DNA from 2 places in the Streptomyces sp. NPDC020747 genome. Region 1 is predicted to be linked to the other one. Evidence: predicted binding sites of a transcription regulator. Region 1 holds the regulator's gene; the other holds the start of a gene.
What was found. Region 1 encodes HspR, which represses chaperone genes until heat shock. Its sites were predicted from a motif close to TTGAGNNNNNNNNNCTCAA; they were not measured.
Positions count from the first base shown of each region.

Region 2: a site for HspR is predicted at 1,894-1,912, ahead of lon (endopeptidase La). Genes of this name have one in related genera too.

Region 1 covers NZ_JBIRTJ010000003.1:700,955-704,360, reverse strand. The annotation lists gene ACH4YP_RS12255 (DUF397 domain-containing protein) at 1-125, shown strand, start outside; gene ACH4YP_RS12250 (class I SAM-dependent methyltransferase) at 125-865, shown strand; gene ACH4YP_RS12245 (hypothetical protein) at 894-1,409, opposite strand; gene ACH4YP_RS12240 (heat shock protein transcriptional repressor HspR) at 1,724-2,191, opposite strand; gene dnaJ (molecular chaperone DnaJ) at 2,199-3,395, opposite strand.
Region 2 covers NZ_JBIRTJ010000002.1:712,041-715,446, forward strand. The annotation lists gene ACH4YP_RS08250 (rhomboid-like protein) at 1-896, shown strand, start outside; gene ACH4YP_RS08255 (hypothetical protein) at 835-1,746, opposite strand; gene lon (endopeptidase La) at 1,935-3,406, shown strand, end outside.

The DNA of each region.
Region 1 (3,406 bases):
CCGCCCCAGACGGAACCCTCCGCCTCCGCGAGAGCGACACCCCGGACATCATCCTCGCCACCGCCCCGCAGGGCCTCGCAGGGCTGCTGCACCACGCCCGTACTGCCGGGCGCCCCCGCTCCTGATGGCGGGCGAGGCCTTCGGGCATCCGCGGCTTGCCGCTGTCTACGACCCGCTCGATCCCGATCGGAGCGACCTCGACGCGTACGTCCGTATCGCGGAGGAGTTCGGGGCGCGGCGCGTGCTGGACATCGGCTGTGGGACCGGTGTGTTCGCGTTGCTGCTCGCCGATCGTGGGATCGAGGTCGTCGGTGTCGATCCGGCGCTGGCGTCCCTCGATGTGGCCCGGGGCAAGCCCGGCAGTGAAAGGGTGCGCTGGATCCATGGTGATGCCACCACCCTCCCGCCGCTCCAGGCCGACCTGGCGACCATGACGGCGAACGCCGCCCAGCAGATCGTCGATCCCCAGGCGTGGCGGAAGTCCCTGCGGGGCGCCTACGAAGCCCTGCGGCCCGGCGGGCATTTCGTCTTCGAGACCCGGGATCCGGCTCGGCGTGCCTGGGAGAAGTGGAACCGCGAGTCGTCGTACGGGGTTACGGAGATTCCGGGCGTCGGTGCGGTCGAGACCTGGGACGAGCTGGTCGAGGTCGACGGGCCGCTGGTGACGTTCCGCAGCAGCTACGTGTTCGCCGCGGACGGAGAGGTGCTGATCTCGGAATCGACCCTCCGTTTCCGTGAACGCGACGAGATCGAGGCGGACTTGGCCGCGCAGGGGTACGTCGTCGAGGACGTCCGCGACGCTCCCGACCGCCCGGGCCGGGAGTTCGTCTTCGTCGCGCTACGACCGGGAGCCGGCCCCGCCTGATGCCGGGCCCGCCCGCTCGCCCGCTCGCTCACGAGAGGCTGCCGACCCCCACCCACTCCCGCAGCAGCCTCTCCCGCTCCGCCGCCCGGGGCGACCCGTCCTCCTGCACCCGGCCCCACTGCGCCATGGCGGCCAGCGTCGCCCGCAGGGTGGCCTCGCCCGCCGTCAGGTGGGACAGGAGGGACAGCGAGAGGTCGTACTCCTCCTGGGAGTAGGTGGACGCCGCCGCGTACACGGTCAAGTCGGTGGTCCCGTCGGCGGTTTCGACGATGACGCTCATCATGGGCGGTGTGTCGGTGTCGCCGAGGCTGGTCACGGTCAGCACCATGTCCAGCATCACGCTGATCCGACGCTTGAGGGTTTTCAGCGGGACATCCCCGACGGTCAGCCCACACACCTCGTCCCACGGCCACAGGTCCGAGCTGCCGTCACCGAGCGACACGACCCCCTCCGGCGTCAGCCGCACCCCCGGGGCACGCCCGGACGGTTTCGCCCCCACATACACATCGCCCTCGGCGATCCAGAACAGCCCCACCATGGCCATGGAAAAGCTCCATTCCCCCCGTGAATCCATCGGATCCGTCGATCCGTCGGTCCGTCGATCGGTAGGTCAGTAGATCAGTAGTCCAGTACATGATCGCAACACAGAGGAGGGGCCCGGAGTTCGCCTTCCCCGCGCGGCGCCCCCTTCACCACCATCCGCTTCGAAGGCAAGTGGCGTCCGAGTCCCAGCGACACGCCGTGCATGCGGCGTGTCGCTGGGACTGAACAGACACTTACCGCCTCGCACACGCGACGGCGCCCGCCCCGAGGTCCGGGGCGGGCGCCGTCCTGTGGCCGGCGTGGTGTCGGTCCGCGTCAGTCCGACTGCTGTCGCTTGGGGCGCCACACCACCAGCGCGCTCGTGTGCTGGACCTCCTGGTACGGGACCAGGTCGCGGCGGTACGAGGCGTGGACGGCGGCCTCGCGCTGCTGCATGGCCGCCGCCGCGCCGTCCAGGGCCGATTCCATCTCCGCGACGCGGGACTGGAGCGCGGCGACCTGGTTCTCCAGCTCGATGATGCGCTTGATGCCGGCGAGGTTGATGCCCTCGTCCTGCGACAACTGCTGGACGGTGCGCAGCAGTTCGATGTCGCGGGCCGAGTAGCGCCGGCCGCGCCCGGCCGTGCGGTCCGGGGAGACCAGGCCGAGGCGGTCGTACTGGCGGAGGGTCTGCGGGTGCAGGCCGGAGAGCTGGGCGGCCACCGAGATGACGTACACCGGTGTTTCTTCCGTCAGCTCATATGCGGAATAGGAACTCTGTCGACGGCGTCCGGTTGCGTCCATGGTGTCCTCATGCTCCCTTCGCGGCCTGGAACAGCTCCGCCCGCGGATCCTCGTCCGCGGTGGCCTCGCGATACGCCTCTAGCGCGTCACGAGCCTTCCCCGTCACGTCCGTGGGAACACTCACCTCGACGGTGACCAACAGGTCCCCGCGGGTGCCGTCCTTGCGGACCGCGCCCTTGCCGCGGGCGCGCATCGTACGGCCGTTGGGTGTGCCCGGGGGCAGCTTCAGGGTGACCGGAGGCCCCCCGAGCGTGGGCACGCGGACCTCGCCGCCGAGCGCCGCCTCCGTGAAGGTGACGGGCACGGTGACGGTGAGGTTGTCGCCCTTGCGGCCGAAGACCGGGTGCGCGTCCACATGCACCGTGACGTACAGATCGCCCGCGGGCCCGCCCCGCTCGCCCGGTGCGCCCTTGCCGCGGAGCCGGATGCGCTGGCTGTCCGACACCCCGGCCGGGATACGGACCTGCATGGTGCGGGACGACTTAGCGCGCCCCGAGCCGCTGCAGACCAGGCACGCGTGCTCCGCGATCAGGCCGCGGCCCTTGCAGTCCGGGCACGGGTCGGTCAACGAGAAGCCGCCGCCCGAGCCCCGCGCCACCTGGCCGGTGCCGACGCAGGTCGGGCACACGCGCGGTGTGCCGTTCTTGTCGCCGGTGCCCGAACAGGCCTTGCAGGGGGACTGCGAGGTCATGCGGAGGGGAACCGTCGCCCCGTCCACCGCCTCCGTGAAGCTGAGCGTGACCTCGGTGTCGATGTCCTGGCCGCGCCGCGGCTGCGTACGCGTGCCGGTGGTGGCGCCACCGCGGTTGAACAGCCCGCCGAACACGTCACCGATACCACCGCCGAAGCCGCCGGCGCCGCCCTGGCCACCCGCTCCGCCCTGACCCGGGCCGCCTCCGAAGAGGTCGCCCAGGTCGAAGTTGAAGTTGCCGCCTCCGGCGCCGGGTCCCGGCCGGAACCCGCCGTTGCCGAAGAGGGCGCGGGCCTCGTCGTACTCCTTGCGCTTCTTGGGGTCCCCGAGGATGTCGTTCGCCTCGGAGATCTCCTTGAAGCGGTCCTCGGCCTTCGCGTTCCCCTTGTTGGCGTCCGGGTGGTACTCGCGGGCGAGCTTCCGGTACGCCTTCTTGATCTCGGCCTCGGTGGCGTCCTTGGGGACGCCGAGGACCTTGTAGTAGTCCTTCTCGATGAAGTCCTTGGTGCTCATCCTCGACGCCC
Region 2 (3,406 bases), on a different contig from region 1:
CGGAGACGACGACCCCCGCCGCACCCTCCGCCTCCACCGCCGATCCTTACGCCGTTCGCGCCACCGGTCCGGGCGCCGCTCCCGCCGCCGGGCTCGACGGCATCCCGCGGCAGCGGCCTCTCGCCGTCGAGCGCGTGTATGTCGCTGTCGCCTCCGCCGAGAGCGCGACCGCGGCTGCCGAGAACGCGCCGCCCGCCACCACCGGGAGTGCCCGGCCCCTGCTCACCCCCCTTCGCCGCGTGCGGCCCTGGCGGCTGTTCCCCACGCCCACCGGAACCTCCTTCACCTTCGGCTACGCGGTCGTCCTCGCGGTGACCTCTCTCATTGCCGAGTACGGGGACCCGGACCTGGTGGACCGGGTGCTCCAGGGGTCCAGTACCGATGTGGCGCATCTGGCGCAGTCGCCGGTGCGCGTGCTGGTCGCCAGCGCGCTGTGGATAGCGGGAGGTCTCACGTCGGCGTACGTGATCGCCTTCCTGCTGGTGCTCACCGCGTTGGAGCGGCGGATCGGCGGGTGGCGTACGGCGGGCGTCTTCCTGCTGGGCCACGGCCTGGCGACGCTGGCCACCGAGATACCCGTCGGCCTCTCCGTCCTCGCCGGGCACCTCCCCGAGAGCTCGCTCCACCGCTACGACTACGGCATCAGCTTCGGCGTCGCCGCGAGCGTCGGCGCGCTGGCCGGGCTGTTGAGTCCCTGGCTGCGCTGGACCGTGCTCGCGGTGTTCGGCTGGATGGTCGTCGGCGACCTGATCGCGTTCACGGATCCGATGACGAACTGGGGCCACGTGATGGCACTGGCCATCGGGGTGGCCACCTGGCCGCTGCTGCGACGGGTCAGCTCCAGGACGACGACCGGGACCCGGGAGACCCCTCGTACGGCACGGGCCTGCCGGTGAACGCGTCGAGGAGCATGCGGTCGCCGACCGGCCGGTCCAGTTTCACGGTCACCTTCTTCGCGCGCAGTTCCTTTGTGCAGAGACCGTCGGAGGGGTTGCGGATCCAGGCGGAGAACACCACGTTGTCCCCGCTCTCCAGCACGTCGACGCCGGGGCCGTCGTCACAGGCCCCGTGGTGGGCGCGCAGGACGACGGTCCGGCCGTCCCGCGACACCGTGTCCAGTCCGGCCAGCTCCCACAGGTCTGCCGTCAGGTCCGGTACGGGCTTCACCGGGGGCTTCGGAAGCTTCGAGGCGACGACCGCGACGCGCTTGAGCGGCGTGTCGTAGCCCTTGATCGTGAAGTGCCAGGCGGGGACCGTCGCCGGCCCGCGGCTGGTGCGGATCGTCATCTCCCCGAGCCGCGCGCCGGTCACGGTGAGCCGGGGCCCGGTCCCGGGACCGGAACCCGTGCCGACTTTCTCGTACGCCGCCCGCGCCGACACGACCGGAACGGCCAGCGAGCCGCCGCTCGGCCAGCGGACCTCCCCCTTCTTCGGCGGGGCGCCGGGAAGGGAACCGCGGAGCTCGAAGTTCTGCCGCTGGTACGCCTGCTTGTCCGCGTCGCTGTGGAACGCCCCCTCGGGCAGCCGGACCGGGTCCCCCAGCGGGAAGTACCCCGCACGCCACGCCCGCGCCGCCGCCGAGCCCTCCCAGGCGTCGGAGACCTGACGCGCGCGTTCCGCGGTGCGGGCCGGGTCGTGCCGCGAGCCACTGTCGCCGTACTTGTCTCCGCAGCCGGAGACCCCGACGGCCGCGGTGACGAACAGGCCTGTGACGACGAGCAACCGACGCAGTCGAGCGGTCCGCATGATGCCCCCGAGGTGGACGGCCGGAACGGATGAGGAACCCGGCGCTACACCTGTGACGCACCGGCCGGGCGAGACGTTCACCGACCTTCGCCGACGTGATCGCTCACAGCGAACAGCGCCAGGGGAACAATCGAGGGCTCACATGCATTGAGTCGGCATAGCTCAACTTGAATGCCGAAGGGGAGATCATGACTTTGACGTCCGAACCGCTCACTCTGCCCGTGCTGCCGCTCGACGACGAGGTCGTGCTGCCCGGCATGGTGGTGCCCCTGGACCTCAACGACGCCGACGTACGCGCCGCGGTGGAGGCCGCACAGGCCGCCGCGCGGTCCAGTGGAGGAAGCAAGCCGAGGGTGCTGCTTGTTCCGCGGATCGACGGGACGTACGCGAACACGGGTGTGCTGGGCACGGTCGAGCAGGTCGGACGCCTCGCCGACGGCGACCCCGGCGCCCTGATCCGCGGGCGCGGCCGGGTGCGCGTGGGCGCCGGTACGACCGGCCCCGGAGCCGCTCTGTGGGTGGAGGGCGTCCAGGTCGAGGAGACCGTGCCCGACCCGCTGCCCGGTGCCGTGACCGAGCTGGTCAAGGAGTACAAGGCGCTGGCCACCAACTGGCTGAAGAAGCGCGCCGCCTGGCAGGTCGTGGACCGCGTCCAGGCCATCGACGACGTGTCCGCGCTCGCCGACAACTCCGGCTACTCGCCGTTCCTCACGACCGCCCAGAAGGTCGAGCTCCTGGAGACCTCCGACCCGGTGGCCCGGCTGAAGCTCGCCACCGAGCAGCTGCGCGAGCACCTCGCCGAGCAGGATGTCGCCGAGTCCATCGCCAAGGACGTACAGGAAGGTGTGGACAAGCAGCAGCGGGAGTTCCTGCTGCGGCGCCAGCTGGAGGCCGTCCGCAAGGAGCTGCGCGAGCTGAACGGCGAGGCGGAGGGCGAGGAGTCCGACGACTACCGGACCCGCGTCGAGGCCGCCGACCTCCCCGAGAAGGTCCGCGAGGCCGCGCTCAAGGAGGTCGAGAAGCTGGAGCGCTCCAGCGACCAGTCGCCCGAGGGCTCCTGGATCCGCACCTGGCTCGACACAGTGCTCGAACTGCCCTGGAACGAGCGCACCGAGGACGAGTACGACATCCAGGGCGCCAAGGCGATCCTGGACGCCGAGCACGCCGGTCTGGAGGACGTGAAGGAGCGGATCACCGAGTACCTGGCCGTGCGCAAGCGGCGCAACGACCGTGGTCTGGGTGTCGTGGGCGGCCGCCGCGGCGGTGCCGTGCTCGCGCTCGTCGGACCTCCCGGCGTCGGCAAGACCAGCCTCGGCGAGTCCGTCGCGCACGCCATGGGCCGCAAGTTCGTCCGGGTCGCCCTCGGCGGCGTACGGGACGAGGCGGAGATCCGCGGCCACCGGCGTACGTACGTCGGCGCGCTGCCCGGCCGTGTCGTGCGGGCCATCAAGGAGGCCGGGTCCATGAACCCGGTGGTCCTGCTGGACGAGATCGACAAGGTGGGCTCCGACTTCCGCGGCGACCCTGCCGCGGCCCTGCTCGAAGTCCTCGACCCGGCGCAGAACCACACCTTCCGGGACCACTACCTGGAGGTCGAACTCGACCTGAGCGACGTGGTGTTCCTCGCCACGGCGAACGTGCTGGAGGCCATCCCGGAGGC